2 regions of the Streptomyces sp. NPDC051921 genome follow, and region 1 is predicted to be linked to the other one. Evidence: riboswitches for the same ligand, from Rfam matches in the RefSeq annotation. Region 1 holds a riboswitch; the other holds the start of a gene.

Region 1 (11,092 bases):
AGTTCATGTAGTAGTGCAGGACCGCGGGGATGATGCCGGCGGCGCCGTTCGTCGGGGCGGTGACCACCCGGCCGCCCGCCGCGTTCTCCTCGTTCACGGCCATCGCGTAGAGGGTGATCCACTCCATCGCGTGCGCGGCCGGATCGCCCTCGGAGCGCAGCTTGCGGGCCGAGGTGGCGGCACGGCGGCGGACCTTGAGGCCGCCCGGCAGGATGCCCTCGCGGGCCATGCCGCGGGAGACGCAGGCCTGCATGACCCGCCAGATCTCCAGGAGGCCCGTGCGGATCTCCTCCTCGGTGCGCCAGGCCTTCTCGTTCTCCAGCATCAGCGAGGAGATCGACAGGCCGGTCTCCTTGGTGAGGCGGAGCAGCTCGTCACCGGTGCGGAAGGGGTACTTCAGGACCGTGTCGTCAGGCACGATCGGGTTCTCTCCGGCCACCGCGTCCTCGTCCACGACGAAGCCGCCGCCGACCGAGTAGTAGGTCTTCTCCAGGACGAGCGCGCCCTCGGCGTCGTACGCGAAGACCGTCATGCCGTTGGCGTGGTAGGGCAGCGCCTTGCGGCGGTGCAGGATCAGGTCGTCGTCGAACGAGAACGGGATCTCGTGGGCGCCGAGCAGGTTGATCCGCCCGCTCTCCTTGATCCGCTCGAACTCGTCGTCGGCGGTCTCCACGTCCACCGTGCGCGGCGAGTGGCCCTCCAGGCCGAGCAGGACGGCCTTCGGGGTGCCGTGCCCGTGGCCGGTCGCGCCGAGCGAGCCGTACAGCTCCGCCCGTATGGCGGCCGTGTGGGCGAGCAGGCCCTCGTTCTTCAGCCGGCGGGCGAACATGCGGGCCGCGCGCATCGGGCCCACCGTGTGGGAGCTCGACGGACCGATGCCGATCGAGAACAGGTCGAAGACCGAGATGGCCACGGGGACTCCTTGTGGGGCTAGACGCCGTTGTCTGCCGGGGTGGTGCAGAACAGCAGGAAGAGCGGGTCGGGCGGCAAAGGGGTGGGGCACCGCGCTCACTGTCCAGTGTGCGCGGTGCCCCGGAGCTTTCGTACGAACGAGCGCTGGAACTAAAGCGTACGAAATTACTTCAGGCCGGGGTACAGCGGGTGCTTCTCGGCGAGTGCCGTCACCCGGGCCTTCAGGGCCTCGGCGTCGAAACCGGGCTTCAGCGTCTCGGCGATGACGTCGGCGACCTCGCGGAAGTCCTCGGCCCGGAAGCCGCGGGTGGCGAGGGCCGGCGTGCCGATGCGCAGGCCGGAGGTGACCATCGGCGGGCGCGGGTCGTTCGGAACGGCGTTCCGGTTGACCGTGATGCCCACCTCGTGGAGGCGGTCCTCGGCCTGCTGGCCGTCGAGCTCCGAGTTCCGCAGGTCGACGAGGAGCAGGTGCACGTCGGTGCCGCCGGAGAGGACCGAGACGCCGTGCTGCGTGACGTCGTCCTGGACCAGGCGCTCGGCGATGATCTTCGCGCCCTCCAGGGTGCGCTCCTGGCGCTCCTTGAACTCCTCCGAGGCCGCGACCTTGAAGGAGACGGCCTTGGCCGCGATCACGTGCTCCAGCGGGCCGCCCTGGAAGCCGGGGAAGACCGAGGAGTTCAGCTTCTTGGCGAACTCCTTCTTCGCCAGGATGATGCCGCCGCGCGGGCCGCCGAGCGTCTTGTGCGTGGTGGAGGTGACCACGTCCGCGTACTCGACCGGGTTCGGGTGCAGACCCGCGGCGACCAGGCCCGCGAAGTGGGCCATGTCGACCCACAGGTAGGCCTCGACCTCGTCGGCGATCCGGCGGAACTCGGCGAAGTCCAGCTGGCGCGGGTAGGCCGACCAGCCCGCGATGATCACCTTCGGGCGGTGCTCCTTGGCGAGGCGCTCGACCTCGGCCATGTCGACCAGACCGGCCTCGTCCACGTGGTACGCGACCACGTTGAACTGCTTGCCGGAGAAGTTCAGCCGCATGCCGTGGGTGAGGTGGCCGCCGTGCGCCAGGTCCAGGCCGAGGATCGTGTCGCCGGGCTGGGCGATCGCGAACAGGGCGGCCTGGTTGGCGGAGGCGCCGGAGTGGGGCTGCACGTTGGCGTACTCGGCGCCGAACAGGTCCTTGATCCGGTCGATCGCGATCTGCTCGGCCACGTCGACGTGCTCGCAGCCGCCGTAGTAGCGGCGGCCCGGGTAGCCCTCGGCGTACTTGTTGGTGAGGACCGAGCCCTGGGCCTCCATGACCGCGACCGGAGCGAAGTTCTCCGAGGCGATCATCTCGAGGGTGGACTGCTGGCGGCGGAGCTCGGCGTCGACGGCGGCGGCGACGTCCGGGTCCAGCTCGTGGAGAGGGGTGTTCAGAAGCGACATGAATCGATCCCTTGGGGGTCTCGGTTAGCCGGCGGTGAAGGCGGTGTACTCGTCGGCGGAGAGCAGGTCGTCCTGCTCGGCCGTGAGGCGCACCTTGAACAGCCAGCCGCCCTCGAACGGAGCGGAGTTCACCAGCGACGGGTCGTCCACGACGTCCTGGTTCGCCTCGACGACCTCACCGGTCACCGGGGAGTACAGCTCGCTCACGGACTTGGTCGACTCCAGCTCGCCACACTCCTCGCCCGCGGTCACGGTGGCGCCGACCTCGGGGAGCTGGACGTACACGATGTCGCCGAGGGCGTTGGCCGCGTGCTCGGTGATGCCGACCGTGGCGACGCCGTCCTCGACGGCCGACAGCCACTCGTGCTCCTTGCTGTAACGCAGCTGCTGGGGGTTGCTCATGAGCTGATTCTCCTGGATCGGGGGAGTGCTGATGTACGGGGGTCTTGCGGGGTGAGACGTGTCCTGAGACGAATGCGTCACGTCCGGCGCCGACGGGGCCGGCGCCCCATGATCACTTCTGGCGCTTGTAGAACGGCAGCGCCACGACCTCGTACGGCTCGTGGGCGCCGCGGATGTCCACGCCGACGCCCTCGGTGCCCGGAGCGGCGAAAGCGGCGTCCACGTAGGCCATGGCGATCGGCTTGCCCAGGGTCGGGGACGGTGCGCCGGAGGTGATCTCGCCGATGACCTCGCCGTTCGCGACGACGGACATGCCGGCGCGCGGCACCCGGCGGCCCTCGGCGACCAGGCCGACCAGCTTGCGCGGCGGGGCGGCCTCGGCGCGCTCGGCGGCCTTCTCCAGCGCCTCGCGGCCGACGAAACGGCCCTCGTTCGTGGTCTTCTCGAACTTCACGACCCGGCCCAGGCCCGCGTCGAAGGGGGTGAGCGCGGTCGTCAGCTCGTGGCCGTACAGCGGCATGCCCGCCTCCAGGCGGAGCGTGTCGCGGCAGGACAGGCCGCACGGGATGAGGCCGACGCCCGCACCCGCCTCGGTCAGCGCCTGCCACACGCCCTCGGCGTGCTCCGGCTTGAGGAAGAGCTCGAAGCCGTCCTCGCCGGTGTAGCCCGTGCGGGCGATCAGGGCGGGGACGCCGGCGACGGTGCCGGGCAGGCCCGCGTAGTACTTCAGACCGTCCAGGTCGGCGTCCGTGAGCGACTTCAGGATGCCGGGGGACTCGGGGCCCTGGACGGCGATGAGCGCGTAGGCGTCGCGGTCGTCGCGGACCTCGGCGTCGAAGCCGGCGGCGCGCTCGGTCAGGGCGTCGAGGACGACCTGCGCGTTGGAGGCGTTGGCGACGACCATGTACTCGGTCTCGCCGAGGCGGTAGACGATCAGGTCGTCCAGGATGCCGCCGTCCTCCTGGCAGATCATCGTGTAGCGGGCGCGGCCGTTGCCCACGGTGGAGATGTTGCCGACGAGGGCGTAGTCCAGGAGGTCCACGGCCTGCGGGCCCGTGACGGTGATCTCGCCCATGTGGGAGAGGTCGAAGAGGCCGGCCTTGGTGCGGACGGCGTTGTGCTCGTCGCGCTCGCTGGCGTAGCGCAGCGGCATGTCCCAGCCGGCGAAGTCGGTCATGGTCGCGCCCAGCGAACGATGCAGCGCATCGAGGGCGGTCAGACGGGGGGCAGTGCTCATGGGGTGGCTCCCGGGTCCCAGGGCGTGCAGGGCACGACGTGCATGACGGTGAGGACGATCCTCCCCATCTGTCATGGAACCTGAGAGGTTCACCGAGGGCATCCTCGGCTTGCACCTTGGGTGGGGACGCGACAGGGCGACCCGCTTTTCAGATCTGCCTCATCCACGCGGTACGGGGCCTGAGAGATTCAAGGGAGGTGCTTGCTCCTTCGGCGCCCGGGCGCACAGGGTGCCCCGGAACTCTCCCGCGCGGATTCGAGCGGCCGGTATGCGGTTGTGGGCGCTCGTGCGAGCGCCTGGCGCGCTCATCATTGCACGGCGGGTCCGCGCGGCAAATCGCTTGCGTCTCATTACCGTTTCTTTACACTTCGTGGGCAAGGGTCTCAAAAGAGCCCGACGGGGGGAGCATGCGATGACGGTCCAGCGCACCAGCGCCTACGCCACGAGCGCGGGGATACCGGTCCAGCACGCCGGAGCCCGGGCCCGCGCCCGCAGCCGCCGCCGCGCGCGGCTGCTCAGGGACCTGCGCGAGCGCGGCGGACGCAGCCCCCGGGTGCTCAGCTTCGCGGCCGGCGACGTGGTGGTCGTCTCCGGGCTGCCCGGGGCCGGCAAGTCGACCCTCATGAGCCGCGCCGCCGAGGGGCGAGCCGTCGACTCGCAGGACACCCGGGAGCGCTGGGAGGCCCGGCTGCCCCGCTTCGTGCCCTACGCCGCCTACCGCCCCCTGGCCCGCCTCGCCCACTACGCGGGCCTCCGCCGCGCCCTGCGCTCCGGCGCCGGCGTCGTCGTGCACGACTGCGGCACCCAGTCCTGGGTGCGCGGCTGGCTCGCCCGCGAGGCCCGCCGGCGCGGGGTCGCGCTGCACCTGATCCTGCTCGACGTCGACCCCGAGACCGCCCGGGCCGGCCAGCGGGAGCGGGGCCGGGGCGTCTCCGGCTACGCCTTCGCCCGGCACCGCCGCGCCGTCGCGCGCCTGGTGCGCACCGCCGAGGCCGGCGCCCTGCCGCCCGGCTGCGCCTCGGTCACCCTGCTCGACCGGGACGCCGCCGACACCCTGCGGAGCATCGGATTCCGCGACGTGTCCTGAACCACTCCCATGCCTTCTCGCGTCCTTTTCGGTCACGGAGGCGCCGAGCCGCCGTTAAGGTGCTGACCGCACCGAGTGCCGGAAGGGGACGACAGAACCGTGGACGTGACGTGGCCGGGCAATGAGCTCGAGGAAGTACTGGCCGCCTCCCTCGGCAACCCCTCCGCCGGCGGGCGGCTGGTCGAGGTCCTCGGCCGCAGCCCCGTCTGGGTGCCCCTGCCCAACGGCGGCGGCCCCGACAGCCCCGAGCTCGACCTGCCCACCCTGGAGATCGACGGCTACCCGTACGTGCCGGTCTTCAGCTCCGAGCAGCAGTTCCTCGCCATCGCCGGCGAGCGCATGTCGTACACCGTCGCCCCCGCCCGCGACTTCGCCCGCGGCCTGCCCCCGCAGCTCGGCATCGCCGTGAACCCCGGCGGCACCGTCGGCGTCCCGCTGCCCCCGCCCGCCGTCGCCGAGCTCTGCAGGTCCGGCCGCACCGCCCTCGACGGGCCCGCCGGCGGCGGCCGCGTGCGCCTCTTCGAGCCCGACTGGCAGGACGACCCGGTCGACTTCCTCGCCGCCGCCTCCGCCGAGTTCGAGGCCACCGGCGTCGTCGCCACCGCCCGCCGCACCCTGGCCAGCGTCGAGGGCACCGAACCCGCCCTCTTCGTCGGCGTCCAGCTCACCGGCCCCGAGGCCGACCGCAACGCGCCGCTCGACGCACTCGGCCGCGCCCTCGGCAGGGTCGAGGTCGCCTGGCCGGTCAACCTCATCCTGCTCGACGTGGCCCAGGACCCGGTCGGCGACTGGATGCTGGAGAAGGTACGCCCCTTCTTCCAGCGCGCCGCCGTGTGACGGCCCCCCTGTTTAAGCTGAACTGATTCAGAAGCTCCGGAGGCGATCGGCCTCGGGGGCGATCCAGACCGGGTGACGGAAGAAAGAGGGGCGGGACCCACGGTGAGCGCGTCAGGCACCGCTGCGGCCGGAAAGGTCGAGCACATGCTGCGCCAGGTGGCGCCCGGGCGCCACGACGCCTACGAGGAGCTGCTGCACGCCCTCACCGGCGGCGAGGTCTGGATGCTCCTCTGGCAGGGCAACCCCGGCTCGCCCGAAGCCCAGTACGGGAACATGGAGGTCGACGGCTACGGCTACGCCCCCTGTGTCACCTCCGCCCAGGAGCTGTCCGCCTCCGGCTGGAACCGCGCCCACGAGGTCGTGTCCGGCCTGGACATCGCCCGCGCCCTCTTTCCCGACCGCTGGGGCATCTGGCTCAATCCGCACGCCCCCGGCGGCGGCGTCGGCATCCCCTGGGCCGATCTGCGCCGCATCGCCACCGGGCTGGGCCGGATGCCGGCCGGGCCCCTGCGGCTCTCCGAGCCCGCCGTCGAGATCCCGCAGTTCTACGCCCTGCTCACGCAGAACGCCCACCGCACCCCGGCCGTCCGCTCGCTGCGCCGGGCCTGGGTGCAGCCCGCGCTCGGCTCCCCGTACCTGGCCATCGGTCTCGACCTGTACGACTCCTCGCCGGCCTCCGTCGAGGCGGTCCGGGCGATGATGCACCGCACGGTCGCCACCGTCCCCGACGGCCTGCCCGTCTCCACGGTCGCCATGTCCGACACGTACGACCCGGTCGCGATGTGGCTGCAGGCGCACGCGCGCCCCTTCTACGACCGCGACGCGCACGCCGGTCCGGCGGCCCCGCCCGCCCCCGGCTACGGCTACCCCCCGGCCGCGCCCCGCACGTACTGAAACGTCCCTTTCCGGCCTTCCTGTCGCCCCAATTCTCGCCCGCGCGACAGCACTTGGGCCGGATGTCCGATCTGGTCGAATAGCGGCCGAGATGGTCCGCTCACGCGCTCGCGACGTCCGGATAACGGAAGACAACGCACCGCATCACGTTTGAGCAAACATTCCCCGCGAGGTCTGGCGGGTGATCGCGAGCCCATTGAAGACTCCCCGGAACACCAGGCGTTCGGCCCCTCAGGGCCGGTGCCCAGCAGTTGTTCCACCGAGCCGCTACCCGCGGCGGGCAAGGGCCGGCGACCCGGCGGCCGAGAGGGGTCCTCACCACGATGACGGCACCACTGCACGAGACGAGTGCGGCTGAATCCGCCGCCGCCGTCGACGCCGTGCCCGACGCGCCGGCCAAGGCGATCGAGGGCCGTTCCCCCTGGCAGATCGCGTGGGCCAGGCTCAAGCGCGACAAGCTCGCCCTCGCGGGCGCGTTCGTCGTCGTCTTCCTGATCCTGGTGGCGATCTTCGCCCCGGTCATCGTCGGTCTCCTCGGCCACCCGCCGGACGAGTTCCACGAGGACCAGATCGACCCGCTCTTCGGCACCCCGATCGGTTCCTGGGGCGGCGTGAGCTCCGACTTCCTCTTCGGGGTCGAGCCGGTCAACGGCCGCGACGTCTTCAGCCGCATCGTCTACGGTGCCCGGATCTCGCTGCTGGTGGCCTTCCTCGCCGCCCTCTTCGCGGTGGCCCTCGGCACCGTCCTCGGCATCATCGCCGGCTACTTCGGCGGCTGGATCGACGCGGCGCTCAGCCGGGTCATGGACGTGATGCTCGCCTTCCCGCAGCTGCTCTTCACCATCGCGCTGGTCTCGGTGCTGCCCAACCAGCTCCTCGGCCTCGACGGCTCGGGCGTCCGCATCGCGGCCCTGGTCCTGGTGATCGGCTTCTTCGGATGGCCGTACGTCGGCCGCATCGTCCGCGGCCAGACCCTCAGCCTGCGCAACCGCGAGTACGTGGAGGCCGCGCAGTCCCTCGGCGCCGGCCGGTTCTACATCCTGCGCCGCGAGCTGCTGCCCAACCTGATCGCCCCCATCACCGTCTACGCGACCCTGATGATCCCCACCAACATCCTCACCGAAGCGGCGCTCAGCTTCCTCGGCGCGGGTGTGAAGCCGCCCACGGCCTCCTGGGGCCAGATGCTCTCGACGGCCATCACGACCTACGAGTCGGACCCCCTGTTCATGGTGATCCCCGGCCTCGCCATCTTCATCACCGTGCTTGCGTTCAACCTCTTCGGCGACGGCGTGCGTGACGCGCTCGACCCGAAGGGCTCCCGCTGACCGTACGCCGTTCACCGCAAGACCAGCCCCTGCCGCTGTCGACAGGAGGCACATCCCCCAACGGCGGACCACCGTAACGGCCGCCACTACTTCGGAGGTTGCTCGACCATGACTCTGAACAGCTCCCAGAGGCGCAGAATCGCCGCGGGCGCGCTGCTCGCCGCGGCCACGATGGTCGTCACCACCGCCTGTGGCGGCGGCAACGGCGGCAGCGGTGGCGGCAAGGGCGAGGGCGGCGCGGCCGGCTTCAACGCCGGTGTGAACAAGGTCGCGAACGCCTCCGACAAGAAGGGCGGCGAGCTGAAGTTCATCGGCTCGCAGGAGGCCGACAGCTGGGACCCGCAGCGCGGCTACTACGGCTTCGTCTGGGACTTCCAGCGCTACTTCACGCGTCAGCTGGTCACCTTCAAGGCCGAGCCGGGCGCCGCCTCCACCGAGCTGGTCCCCGACCTCGCCACCGACGCCGGCAAGGTCTCGGCCGACGGCCTCACCTACACGTTCACGCTGAAGGACGGCGTGAAGTGGGAGGACGGCAAGCCGATCACCTCCAAGGACATCAAGTACGGCATCGAGCGCATCTGGGCCCAGGACCTCATCTCCGGTGGCCCGATCTACCTCCAGCAGGTCCTGGACCCCAAGGGCGAGTACAAGGGCCCGTACAAGGACACCTCCGCGGACAAGCTCGGTCTGAAGGCGATCGAGACCCCGGACGACAAGACCATCGTCTTCAAGCTGCCGGTCGCCAACGGTGACTTCCTGCAGATGCTGGCCATGCCGGCCGCCTCCCCGGTCCGCCAGGACAAGGACACCAAGGCCAAGTACGGCCTCGGCGTCTTCTCCTCCGGCCCGTACAAGTGGCAGTCGTACACGCCGAACAAGTCCATGAAGCTCGTCCGCAACGAGAACTGGGACGCGAAGACGGACAACATCCGCAAGGCGCTCCCGGACACCATCTCCGTCACGTTCACCACGAACGCCGACGACATGGACAACCGCCTGGTCGAGGGCGAGTACGACCTCGACATCAACGCGACCGGTGTCGGCGCCTCCGCCCGCCAGAAGGTGCTCCAGCAGCACAAGGGCAACGTGGACAACCCGCAGACCGGCTTCATCCGGTACGCGGTCTTCCCGCAGACGGTGATCCCGAACATCGAGTGCCGCAAGGCGATCATCTACGCGGCCGACTCCAAGTCCCTCCAGACCGCCCGTGGCGGCCCGCAGGCCGGTGGCGACATCGCCTCCAACATGCTGCCGCCGGCGATCAAGGGTGCCGACCCGAAGGCCGACCCGTACGGCAAGCTCGGTGGCGCCCCTGACCTCGCCAAGGCGAAGGAGGCGCTGAAGAAGTGCGGTAAGCCGAACGGCTTCAAGACCACGATCGCGGTCCGCAACAACAAGAAGATCGAGATCGCCACCGCCGAGTCCCTGCAGCAGTCGCTGAAGGCCGTCGGCATCGACGCCCAGATCGACCAGTTCGACGGCGCCCAGACCTCCGGCATCATCGGCTCGCCGAAGGTGGTCAAGGAGAAGGGCTACGGCATCATCATCATGGGCTGGGGCGCCGACTTCCCGTCGGGCCAGGGCTTCCTGCAGCCGCTCGTCGACGGTCGCTTCATCCTGCAGAGCGGTAACAACAACTTCTCCGAGCTGAACGACCCGGCCGTCAACGGCCTGTTCGACCAGGCGCTGAAGGAGACCGACCCGAACAAGGCCGGCGAGCTCTACAAGCAGATCAACACGAAGGTCTCGGAGGCCGCGGTCTACCTGCCCTTCACCCACGAGAAGAACATCATCTGGCGCAGCTCGCGACTGACGAACGTCTACACGGCCGACGCCTACAACGGTCGCTACGACTACGCGTCGCTCGGCGTCGTGAAGTAAGCCGAGTCAGAAACCAACTCGCTCCAACGGCGCACCCGCCGCTAGGTCCGAAGGGCAGGTGATGGCCGTGCGCGACGGCCGGGGGATCCGATCGGGTCCCCCGGCCGCCGACCGGCCGACCGCATGCTTGCATACATAGTCCGACGGCTCTTCGCCGTCGTCGTGATGCTGCTCGTCGTCACGCTGGTGACGCTCAGCATCTTCTTCCTCATCCCCAAGATGACCGGCAGCGACCCTGCCGCGATGTTCGTCGGCAAGCAGGCGGATCCGGCTTCCATTGAGGGCATCCGTCAGAAGCTGGGCCTGGACGAGCCGATCCTGGTGCAGTTCTGGCACTTCGTCTCCGGAATCTTCGTCGGCCGTGACTACACGGGCGGCGGCGAGACCATCCACTGCGCGGCCCCCTGCCTCGGCTACTCGTTCCGCACCGAGCAGGACGTGTGGTCGATGCTGGTCGACGCCTTCCCGGTCACGCTCTCCATGGTGCTCGGTGCCGCGGTGCTGTGGCTGGTCATGGGCGTCTCCACCGGTGTCGTCTCCGCGCTCAAGCGGGGCACGATCATCGACCGCGCCGCGATGATCACCGCGCTCGCGGGCGTCTCGCTCCCCATCTTCTTCACCGCCATGCTGGCGATGCTCGTCTTCCGCACGCAGCTGGGCTGGCTCAACGCCTCCTACGTGCCGATCAGCGAGTCCTTCGGCGGCTGGTTCGGCGGCCTGCTGCTGCCCTGGGTCACCCTCGCCTTCCTCTACGCGGCGATGTACGCGCGACTCACCCGCGCCACCATGCTGGAGGTCCTGGGCGAGGACTACATCCGCACCGCGCGGGCCAAGGGCCTGCCGGAGCCGGTGGTGCTCGGCAAGCACGCCATGCGCTCCACCATGACCCCGATCCTGACCATCTTCGGCATGGACCTCGGCGCCCTCATCGGCGGCGCGATCCTGACCGAGACCGCGTTCAGCCTCCACGGCCTCGGCGGCCTCGCCATCAAGGGCGTGAGCGAGCGCGACCTGCCGCTGATCCTGGCGGTGACCCTCGTGACGGCGTCCTGTGTGGTCATCGCGAACCTCGTGGTCGACCTCCTGTACGCC
Region 2 (11,092 bases), on a different contig from region 1:
CACCTGCGGGCCCGTGGCTTCCGCGATCTGGAGCGGATGACGCTCATGAGCGACGGTGCCACCGTCTACGAGTGCTCGTCGCCGGACGAGGTCGTCGACCTGCTCCAGGGCGGCCAGGGCGTCTTCGGGATCGCCGTGGGCGTGGTGTGGCGGGACGTCGAGGCGGCGCTGTCGCAGCTGCACGGTGAGCGCGTGGACACCGGAGAGACGTTGATCGGGCACAACCCGGCGGACGAGCTGGCGCGGCGGCGCAGGGACCGCGCGGTCTGATCGCCGCCGATTGTCAGTGCCGTAGGGCAGCATCGGACGTGTGAGAGCCGCGCCCACGATCCTCCATCTCGACATGGATGCCTTCTTCGCCGCCGCCGAGCAGGCGTCGAAGCCCAGCCTGCGGGGAAAACCCGTGGTCGTGGGCGGCCTCGGGCCGCGCGGAGTGGTCGCCACCGCGTCGTACGAGGCGCGCCGCTTCGGTGTGCACTCCGCGATGCCGATGGGACAGGCGCGCCGCCTCGCGCCGAACGCGGCCTATCTGGTGCCGCGCTTCACCTTCTACCGGGCGATCAGCGGGCAGGTCATGGAGCTGCTCGGCCGGCTCTCGCCGCTCGTCGAGCCGCTCAGCCTGGACGAGGCCTTCGTCGACCTGGAGGCCGGGGGCGTGGCCGACGACAGCGCGAGCGCGCGGGCGGCGGGGGAGAGGCTGCGCCGGGACATCCTGGCCACGACCGGGCTGACCGGGTCGGTCGGGCTCGCCGGGTCGAAGATGTTGGCGAAGATCGCCTCCGAGGAGGCCAAGCCGGACGGGCTCGTGCTCATCGAGCCGGGGACGGAGCGCGAGCTGCTGGGGCCCCGTTCGGTGCGGATCATCCCCGGGATCGGCCCGGCCACGGGGGAGCACCTGCGGCGGGCCGGGATCGTGACCGTGACGGACGTGGTGGAAGCGGGGGAGGACGAGCTCGTACGGCTCCTGGGGCGCGCGCACGGGTCCTCCCTGCACCAGATGGCCCTGGGGCACGACGACCGGCCCGTGGTGGCCGAGAGGGACGCCAAGTCGGTGTCGGTCGAGGACACCTTCGACGTGGACCTGCACGACCGGCTGCGGATCCGGCTGGAGGTGGAGCGGCTCGCGGAGCGGTGCGTCGCGCGGTTGCGCGGCTCGGGCCACTCGGGGCGGACGATCGTCCTGAAGGTGCGGCGGTACGACTTCTCGACGCTGACGCGGTCCGAGACGCTGCGGGGGCCGACGGACGACCCGGTGGTGGTGCGCGAGGCCGCCGGGCGGTTGCTGGAGCTGGTGGACACGACGGGCGGGGTGCGGCTGCTCGGCGTCGGGGTGAGCGGGCTCGCGGACTACACCCAGGAAGACCTGTTCGCGCAGGCGGAGGCGCGGGAGGCGGCGCTCGGGGGCGAGGGGGAGGCCACCGGACCGGCGGGCCCGGAGGAGCCCGACGTCGCCGCCGCGCCGGCGCCCCCGACGGCCACGGAGACCGCCGAGCGACGCTGGGCCGCCGGGCACGACGTGCGGCACGCGGTGTACGGGGCCGGGTGGGTGCAGGGCAGCGGCCTCGGGCGGGTCACCGTCCGCTTCGAGGAGCCGACGTCCGCGCCGGGCCGTGTCCGGACGTTCCCGGTCGACGACCCGGACCTGTCGCCGTCGGACCCGTTGCCGCTGGTCCCGGGCGGGGAGACGGGGGCGGCGGCCTAGTGCCGCCCCCGGGCCGTGCAGGGCTCCGTGCCGCCATGCCGGGCTCCGTCCGGGGCATGCCGGGCTCGGACTGGTGTGACCCGAAGGGCTTGGCCCTGGCACTGCTCGGCTAGATGTCCTCCTGGCCCGCCAGGCGACCGAAGTCCCTGGGGGTGTCCTGGGGCGGTGGCGGGAGGGCCATGCTGTAGTGGCGGTAGAGCTGGAGCTCCTGTTCCGGGGAGAGGTGGCGTCCCACGCCGAAGTCGGGGGCGTCCTTGATGAGGGCGCGGTCGTACGGGATGTGGAGGGCGTCGTTCACGAAGTCGCTCGGCTCCAGGGGGACGAAGGCGTCCCGGCTGAACAGGCCGGTGCGTACGGCGGCCCATTCGGGGACTCCCGTCGCGTCGTCCAGGTACACCTCGTCCACGGTGCCGATCTTGTGTCCGTTCCGGTCGAACGCCTTGCGGCCGATCAGGCTGCGCGGATCGATGTCGGTCTGCACGGTCCCTCCAACTGGTCGCAACTGCTCTACAAGCACTACGAAAGTGCACATCTGGGATGTCGGCCACTTGAGCGATGGAAGAAGGAACGGCGCTGGTAGGCTGGCTGTGGCTGTCGACCCCGCGCGGGAGAGTCCTCCGGAGGAATCCTCACGGAGGCGCCGAAGGAGCAAATCCTCCCCGGAATCTCTCAGGCCCCTGTACCGCGCGGACGAGGTCACTCTGGAAAGCAGGGCGGGCGTCGACGGCGATCCGCTCTCACCGACGGTGAAAGCCGGCCCACCGCGAGGCGGGGCCGGTGAAGCTCTCAGGTTTGGATGACAGAGGGGGAGGCCGTCCGGGCACCCGCGCCGTGGTGCCCCTCGCAGGTCGTGACGACCAGGAGGCCCCCGTACATGACCGCCAACCGCATTCCGCTCTCCGAGCTCGAGCAGGGTATTCCCTTCGAGCAGCGGCACATCGGACCCGACGCCGAGGCGCGGGCCAAGATGCTCGCCCAGGTCGGTTACGGCTCCCTCGACGAGCTCACGGCCGCCGCCGTTCCGGACGTCATCAAGAACGCCGAGGCCCTGGCGCTCCCGGCGGCCCGCACCGAGGCCGAGGTGCTCGCAGAGCTGCGCGCGCTGGCCGACCGCAACCAGGTGCTCGCTCCGATGATCGGGCTCGGCTACTACGGGACCTTCACGCCGCCGGTCATCCTGCGGAACGTCATGGAGAACCCGGCCTGGTACACGGCCTACACGCCGTACCAGCCGGAGATCTCCCAGGGCCGTCTGGAGGCGCTGCTCAACTTCCAGACCATGGTCGCCGACCTGACCGGCCTGCCCACCTCGGGCGCCTCCCTCCTCGACGAGGGCACCGCCGCCGCCGAGGCCATGGCGCTCTCCCGGCGCGTGGGCAAGGTCAAGAACGGTGTCTACCTGATCGACGCCGACGCGCTGCCGCAGACCATCGCCGTCATCGAGACCCGCGCCGAGCCGACCGGCGTCGAGGTCGTCGTCGCCGACCTGAGCGCCGGCATCCCCGCCGAGATCGCCGAGCGCGGCGTCTTCGGTGTGCTGCTCCAGTACCCGGGTGCCTCCGGTGCCATCCGTGACATCAAGCCGGTCATCGACCAGGCCCACGAGCTCGGTGCCGTCGTCACCGTCGCCGCCGACCTGCTCGCCCTGACGCTGCTCGCCTCGCCCGGCTCGCTCGGCGCCGACATCGCCGTCGGCACCACCCAGCGCTTCGGTGTGCCGATGGGCTTCGGCGGTCCGCACGCCGGCTACATGGCCGTCCAGGACAAGCACGCCCGCTCCCTGCCCGGCCGCCTCGTCGGCGTCTCCGTCGACTCCGACGGCAACAAGGCCTACCGCCTGGCCCTGCAGACCCGCGAGCAGCACATCCGCCGCGAGAAGGCCACCAGCAACATCTGTACCGCTCAGGTGCTGCTCGCCGTCATGGCCGGCATGTACGCCGTCTACCACGGCCCCGAGGGGCTGAAGGGGATCGCGCAGCGGACCCACCGCTACGCCGCCGTCCTCGCCGCCGGGCTGCGCGCCGGGGGCGTCGAGCTCACCCAGGGCGCCTTCTTCGACACCCTCACCGCCCGCGTCCAGGGCCGCGCCGACGAGGTCGTCGCCGCCGCCCGCGAGGCCGGTGTCAACCTCTACCGCGTCGACGCCGACCACGTGTCCGCCTCCTGCGACGAGACCACCACGCGCGCCCAGCTGGCCGCGGTCTGGTCCGCGTTCGGCGTGACCGCCGACATCGAGGCCCTCGACGCCGTCACCGAGGACGGGCTGCCCGGTGACGCGCTGCGCACCGACGCGTACCTGACCCACCCGGTCTTCCACGCGCACCGCTCCGAGACCTCGATGCTGCGCTACCTGCGCAAGCTGGCCGACCGCGACTACGCGCTCGACCGCGGCATGATCCCGCTCGGCTCCTGCACCATGAAGCTGAACGCGACCACCGAGATGGAGCCGGTGACCTGGCCCGAGTTCGGTCAGATCCACCCGTTCGCGCCGGTCGAGCAGGCGCAGGGCTACCTCACGCTCATCACCGAGCTGGAGGAGCGCCTCGCCGAGGTCACCGGCTACGACAAGGTGTCGATCCAGCCGAACGCCGGCTCCCAGGGCGAGCTGGCCGGTCTGCTCGCCGTCCGCGCCTACCACCGCGCCAACGGCGACCTGCAGCGCACCGTCTGCCTCATCCCGTCCTCCGCGCACGGCACCAACGCCGCCTCCGCGGTGATGGCCGGCATGAAGGTCGTCGTCGTCAAGACGGCGGACGACGGCGAGGTCGACGTCGAGGACCTGCGTGCCAAGATCGAGCAGCACCGCGACGAGCTCGCCGTGCTGATGATCACCTACCCGTCCACGCACGGTGTGTTCGAGGAGCACGTCGCCGACATCTGCGCGGCCGTGCACGAGGCCGGCGGCCAGGTGTACGTCGACGGCGCCAACCTGAACGCCCTGGTCGGCCTCGCCAAGCCGGGCCACTTCGGCGGCGACGTCTCGCACCTGAACCTGCACAAGACCTTCTGCATCCCGCACGGCGGCGGCGGCCCCGGCGTCGGTCCGGTCGCGGTCCGCGCGCACCTCGCCCCGTACCTGCCGAACCACCCGCTGCAGCCGACGGCCGGGCCCGAGACCGGCGTCGGTCCGATCTCGGCCGCTCCGTGGGGCTCCGCGGGCATCCTGCCGATCTCGTGGTCGTACGTGCGCCTGATGGGCGGCGAGGGCCTCAAGCGCGCCACCCAGGTGGCCGTGCTCGGCGCCAACTACATCGCCAAGCGCCTCGAGCCGCACTACCCGGTGCTGTACACGGGCCCCGGCGACCTGGTCGCGCACGAGTGCATCATCGACCTGCGCCCGCTCTCGAAGGAGACCGGTGTCAGCGTCGACGACATCGCCAAGCGCCTGATCGACTACGGCTTCCACGCCCCGACGATGTCGTTCCCGGTTGCCGGCACGCTGATGATCGAGCCCACCGAGTCCGAGGACCTCGGCGAGATCGACCGCTTCTGCGACGCGATGATCGCCATCCGCGGCGAGATCGAGAAGGTCGGCTCCGGTGAGTGGCCCGCCGACGACAACCCGCTGCGCAACGCCCCGCACACCGCGGCGGCGCTCGGCGGCGAGTGGAACCACGCGTACACCCGCGAGGAGGCCGTCTTCCCGGCCGGCGTCTCGACCGCGGACAAGTACTGGCCGCCGGTGCGCCGTATCGACGGGGCCTTCGGCGACCGCAACCTGGTCTGCTCCTGCCCGCCGCTGGACGAGTACGACAACTGAGTCCAGGCATGACGTGAGGGCCGGTTCGGAGATCTCTCCGGGCCGGCCCTCGGCGTTCCTCGTGCCCCGCGGCGACGTTCCGTCAGGCCGCCGTCGTCACCCGGGCCGCCGTCAGCGGGCGGTGCGGGGCGATGATCTGCCCGTCCGGCAGCAGCTCACCGGTGTCCTCGAAGAGCAGGACCCCGTTGCACAGCAGGCTCCAGCCCTGCTCCGGGTGGTGCGCCACGAGTCGGGCGGCCTCCCGGTCGGCGGAGTCGGCGGTGGGACAGGCAGGCTGGTGCTGGCACATGGGTGGATTCTTTCGCTGCGTCGTGGTGGATGTCCTGCGGCTCTTCGTAGGCATGGCCGCCCCCGTCGGTCGGTTCGGTTCCGGTCCCAGTCTTGCCTCACGGACGGCGTTCCGCAGGTATTTCGCGGCAGCTCGTCCTCTCCCGGGAAGACGCATCACCCGCAGGGGCGGTTCAGGTCAACTGCACCATCTCTTCGGGGGGTTCGGGGTGGTCCCAGCGGGCTAGTCCGAACGGGACCCCGCTCGGACAGCCGTGCGCCCCGGGGCCGATCCGGTCCCGGGGCGCACGCGGGTGCGGTGGATCAAGCGGGTGCCGGGGAGCCGAGCAGCGGCGGCGGGGCGAGCCGCAGACCGATCACCGGCAGGAGGTCGGAGACCCGGTACGCGCGGTCGGCGGCGATTCCGGGCGGCGCGGGGGCGAGCGGGACCAGGAGGTCGTCCGGTCCGGGCTCGGTGGTGGCGCCGTCCGCCCCCGTGTCGCTGTGCAGCCAGAGGGTCAGCATGTACAGCTCCGGTACGGAGAGCAGCCGCGGCTGGTACGGGGTGACCAGCGCCTCGGCCTGCATCAGGGCCCGCTCGGTGGCGGTGACGTAGGGGCCCTCGAAGAAGTGCGAGAAGGACCAGCCGTCGGGGGTGAGCATCGTGTCGCCGGCGGCGATCGCACGGTCCCCGTTCCTGATCAGGAAGCGCCAGCCGGCCAGCCGGGTGCGGGGTGGCTGCTGCCCTGTCGCGGCCGCCGCTCCGGGGGCGCCAGGACTGCTGGGCAGCGCGAGGACGTGCACGGGCAGGGGGAGTTCGGGGCTCAGCGGTCCCTGTGCGGCCCGCAGGGCCGGGGTGCGGGGTTCACGGACCGCCGAGGGCGAGCCGAGGGCCGCGAGGACACTGCGGAGAGCCGGCGCGGGGGCCGGGGAGGGTCGGAGCATGATGGGTCGCCTCTCACTCAGGAGACACGGTGACGCGTGGGCAGGTACGACGGCGCTGTCAGCGACGGGGCCAGAGAGGGGGGCCATGGGTGCATGGCCGTGCGCCAACACTCTGCCTCGTGCGCGGAGTTTATACGACACGTGTTCACACAGTGTTTCCGGTAGACGGCCCCTATATTCCTGACAAGGCGTCATCCGGTCGTATTTCCCAGGAGATTCTGTGGAATGCGAGCGTCCACCGGAACGTCTGCCTGCACTTTCCGTGGAGGGTCGGTCGGCCGAATCTCACCCCCACCCCACGGGACAATATGACATTGGTATATGTCGATTGACCGATGCCCTCGGGGACTGCCCCTGGAGAAAGCCGGTCCAGACTATCCGCCCACACCTCGGTTTCGCAGGCGTTGTCGATCAGTGGGCTGGGCATCATCGTCCGTGACGCTCGCGGCCGTCGTGGCGGCTGCCCACTGGGAGGGACGCTCGATGGGGGAGAAGGTCGTGGCCGACGGGTTCGGCCCGTCCGACCGGCAGCGCTACCGCCGAAAGCTCCAGCAATGTCTCGCCGCCCTCGCGCGGCTGCTCGCGGAGAAGCGGTTCGACCGGCCCCGCAATCTCATGGGCCTGGAGATCGAACTCAATCTCGCGGGTGAGGACGGGCTGCCCAGGATGCTGAACGCTCCGGTGCTCGACCGCATCGCGAGCTCCGATTTCCAGACCGAACTCGGAATGTTCAACCTGGAGGTGAACATCACTCCGCACCGGCTCGGCGGCCATGTATTCGACCGGCTCGCGGAGGAACTCCGCACCGGCCTCGGATATGCCGACCGCAAGGCCGGGGAACTCGGCGCCGGAGTCGTGATGATCGGCATCCTGCCGACCCTCACCCAGGACGACGCGGTCTTCGCCAACCTGTCCGCCGCCGACCGCTACACACTGCTCAACGACCAGATCCTCGCCGCCCGCGGAGAGGACTTCACCCTGGACATCCACGGCGTCGAGCGGCTGCTGTGCACCTCCGCCTCTATCGTGCCCGAGGCCGCCTGCACCTCGGTCCAGCTGCACCTCCAGGTGACGCCGCCCCGCTTCGCCGCCGTGTGGAACGCGGCCCAGGCGATCGCCGGTGTCCAGATAGCCGTGGGCGCCAACGCGCCCTTCCTCTTCGGCCGGGAGCTGTGGCGCGAGTCCCGGCCGCCGTTGTTCACGCAGGCCACCGACACCCGGCCGCCCGAGCTCCAGGCCCAGGGCGTGCGCCCGCGCACCTGGTTCGGCGAGCGCTGGGTCGACTCGGCGTACGACCTCTTCGAGGAGAACCTGCGCTACTTCCCGGCCCTGCTGCCGATCTGCGAGGAAGAGGACCCCCTGCGCGTCCTCGACGAGGGCGGGGTGCCCCGGCTGGCGGAGCTGGTCCTGCACAACGGCACCGTCTACCGTTGGAACCGCCCGGTGTACGGCTGGGTCGACGGCGTGCCGCACCTGCGGGTCGAGAACCGGGTGCTGCCGGCCGGTCCCACGGTCACCGACGTCGTCGCCAACGCCGCCTTCTACTACGGTCTCGTCCGGGCGCTCGCGGAGGAGTCCCGGCCGCTGTGGAAGCGGATGGACTTCGCGGACGCCGAGCACAACTTCGACACCGCGTGCCGCCACGGCATCGAGGCGGAGCTGCGCTGGCCCCGGGCGGGCCGCTCCGGAGGGGTCACGACCGTGCCCGCCGTGCGCCTGGTCCTCGACGAGCTGCTCCCGATGGCAGCCGCCGGGCTCGACGCCTGGCACGTCGAGCCGCGCGACCGGGACTTCTACCTGGGTGTGATCGAGGAGCGCTGCCGCCGGCGGGTCAACGGGGCATCCTGGCAGGCCGACACCTTCCACCGCGCCCTCGACTCCGGCCTGGACCGCCCGGCGGCCCTCGCGGCCACCACCCGCCGCTACCGCGAGCTGATGCTCACCGGGGAGCCGGTGCACACCTGGCCCGTGGGGCTCGACGGCGGTTCCCCGGCCGCGTAGGTAGGGTTCCCGTACCCGGCAGGCGATGGGGAATGGGAGACAGGTGTGGTGTCGGAGCAACGAGTGATGGACGCTTCCCTGCCCCCCGACGGCCTGCCGCGCCGGATCCTGCGCTCCGAGACGCTGATCGTGCTCGCGCTGTCGCTCGGCGCGAGCGCGGTCTCGTCCCTCATCAGCTTCATCGGCTCGCTGACCAGGCCGGGCGCCCTGAAGGAGCAGGCGGCCACGCTGAACGGCTCGTACGCGCCCGGGCGCCCCTGGCTCGACCTCGCGTGGCAGCTCTTCGGCATCGCGAGCGCCCTCGTGCCGGTCGCGCTCGTCGCGCACCTGCTGCTGCGCGAGGGCGCCGGCGTACGGGGACTGCGGGCGATCGGCTTCGACCGCACCCGGCCGTGGCCGGACCTGGGACGCGGGGCCCTGGTGGCGGCCGGGATCGGCAGTGCCGGCCTGGCCTTCTACCTGGCGGCGCGGGCGGCCGGGTTCAACCTGACCGTGGTGCCCGAGTCGCTGCCGGACGTGTGGTGGAAGTACCCGGTCCTGATCCTGTCGGCGATCCAGAACTCCGTCGTGGAGGAGGTGATCGTCGTCGGCTATCTGCTGCGCAGGCTCGACCAGTTGGGCTGGTCCCCGAAGGCCTCGCTCGCCGCGAGCTCGGTGCTGCGCGGCTCCTACCACCTCTACCAGGGCATCGGCGGCTTCGTCGGCAACATGGTCATGGGCGTGGTGTTCGTGTGGCTGTACCGGCGCTGGGGGCGGGTGGGACCGCTGGTGGTCGCGCACGCCCTGCTCGACATCGTGGCCTTCGTCGGCTACGGGCTGCTCGCGGGGAAGGTGGGCTGGCTGCCCACCGTCTGAGCACGGGACCCGGGAGAAGGGGCGTACGGCACCGGCCGTACGCCCCTTCCGCGTCTGCGCGTACCTCTCAGGCGTGCAGCTCGCCGTCGATGACGGTGACCGCGTGCCCGTTGAGGAGGGTGCGGTCACCGCGCAGGCGGGTGCGGACCAGGCCGGTGCGGGCACCGCCCTGGAAGCCGGTCAGCTCGTCGCGGCCGAAGCGGGCGGACCAGTACGGCGCGAGCGCGGTGTGGGCGCTGCCGGTGACCGGGTCCTCGTCGATGCCGACGGCGGGGAAGAAGCCGCGCGAGACGAACTGGTACGCACCCTCGGGGTCGTCCGCCACGGCGGTCGCGATGACGCCCCGGTCGGACAGGGCGGCGAGCCGGGCGAACTCCGGGGCGAGTCCGCGGACGGTCGCCTCGTCCTCGAGCTCGACGATCAGGTCGCCGATGTGGGCGGCGGTGTCGTGGACCGCGACGGGCTCGGCGCCCAGCGCCTTGGCGAGGCCGTCGGGCGCGGGGACCGCGGTCAGCCCGGAGGTCGGGAAGTCGAGGGTGATCGTGCCGTCCTCCTCGGCCGTGGCGACGAGGATCCCGCAGCGGGCGGCGAAGCGCACGGTGCCGGTGGCGATGCCGCTGCTGTGCAGGACATGGGCCGTGGCGAGGGTGGCATGGCCGCACATGTCGACCTCGGTGGTGGGGGTGAACCAGCGCAGCGCCCAGTCGGCCTCGCCGCCCGGCGGCAGCGGGTGGGCGAAGGCGGTCTCCGAGAGGTTGACCTCGGCGGCCACCTTCTGGAGCCAGGCGTCCTCCGGGAAGGAGTCGAGGAGCAGGACTCCGGCCGGATTGCCGGAGAAGGGCCGGTCGGTGAAGGCGTCGACGATTCGAATCCGCATGGCACGGGACCGTACCCGAGCGGCGAAAGCGCAGGCCAAGGCCAATTCGGGATGTCTGGACCGCTCTCCGGGCCGCCGGCTTCCGGGCGGACGGCAGTCGGCGTGTTGCTCACCGAACAGTTCCGATATATCGTTGAGGCATCGCGACAGTTCAACGATGGAATCCCGATGGAAGGAGCGTTGCGATGCGTACCTACGGACACGAGCACGGACACGGCCCGGGAGCCGGACGCGGACCGTGCGGACCCGGCCCTCGTGGTGACTTCGAAGGACGGCGCGCCGCCTTCGGCCCCTTCGGGCCGGGGTTCGGCGGCGGCCCCTGGGGCGGTGGCCCCTTCGGCGGCCGGGGGCGCGGCGGTGGTCGCGGCCGGGCGCGGCGCGGGGATGTGCGCGCCTCGATCCTGGCCCTGCTCAAGGACCGCCCGATGCACGGCTACGAGATGATCCAGGAGATCGTCGAGCGCAGCGGCGGCGCCTGGAAGCCCAGTCCCGGTTCGGTCTACCCGACCCTCCAGATGCTGGAGGACGAGGGTCTGATCGCCAGCGCGAGCGAGGGCGGAAAGAAGCTGTTCACCCTCACCGACGCCGGGCGCGAAGAGGCCGGGGCGGGGCCGGAGGCCCCCTGGGAGGAGGCCGGTCGCGGCGTCGACTGGGACGCCGTGAACGAGATCCGGCAGGCCGGCTT

What was found. A riboswitch is a leader RNA that binds a small molecule or an ion and turns the genes downstream of it on or off. The one in region 1 is predicted to bind glycine.
Region 2: it holds a riboswitch for glycine, as region 1 does, so the genes downstream of both, gcvP (aminomethyl-transferring glycine dehydrogenase) here and gcvT (glycine cleavage system aminomethyltransferase GcvT) in region 1, are expected to answer to the same signal.

Annotation. Positions count from the first base shown of each region.
Region 1 covers NZ_JBFAXU010000002.1:57,801-68,892, reverse strand. Annotated here, with positions in the region: gene AB0M16_RS03005 (L-serine ammonia-lyase) at 1-913, opposite strand, end outside; gene glyA (serine hydroxymethyltransferase) at 1,078-2,337, opposite strand; gene gcvH (glycine cleavage system protein GcvH) at 2,362-2,739, opposite strand; gene gcvT (glycine cleavage system aminomethyltransferase GcvT) at 2,852-3,976, opposite strand; glycine riboswitch at 4,135-4,234, opposite strand; gene AB0M16_RS02985 (AAA family ATPase) at 4,389-5,063, shown strand; gene AB0M16_RS02980 (enhanced serine sensitivity protein SseB) at 5,163-5,900, shown strand; gene AB0M16_RS02975 (enhanced serine sensitivity protein SseB C-terminal domain-containing protein) at 6,003-6,794, shown strand; gene AB0M16_RS02970 (ABC transporter permease) at 7,118-8,119, shown strand; gene AB0M16_RS02965 (ABC transporter substrate-binding protein) at 8,228-10,000, shown strand; gene AB0M16_RS02960 (ABC transporter permease) at 10,124-11,092, shown strand, end outside.
Region 2 covers NZ_JBFAXU010000041.1:26,556-37,647, reverse strand. Annotated here, with positions in the region: gene AB0M16_RS35280 (MerR family transcriptional regulator) at 1-270, shown strand, start outside; gene AB0M16_RS35275 (DNA polymerase IV) at 311-1,702, shown strand; gene AB0M16_RS35270 (PRC-barrel domain-containing protein) at 1,812-2,183, opposite strand; glycine riboswitch at 2,298-2,397, shown strand; gene gcvP (aminomethyl-transferring glycine dehydrogenase) at 2,577-5,462, shown strand; gene AB0M16_RS35260 (DUF5999 family protein) at 5,545-5,751, opposite strand; gene AB0M16_RS35255 (hypothetical protein) at 6,054-6,674, opposite strand; gene AB0M16_RS35250 (glutamate--cysteine ligase) at 7,158-8,675, shown strand; gene AB0M16_RS35245 (CPBP family intramembrane glutamic endopeptidase) at 8,742-9,530, shown strand; gene AB0M16_RS35240 (PhzF family phenazine biosynthesis protein) at 9,598-10,407, opposite strand; gene AB0M16_RS35235 (PadR family transcriptional regulator) at 10,593-11,092, shown strand, end outside.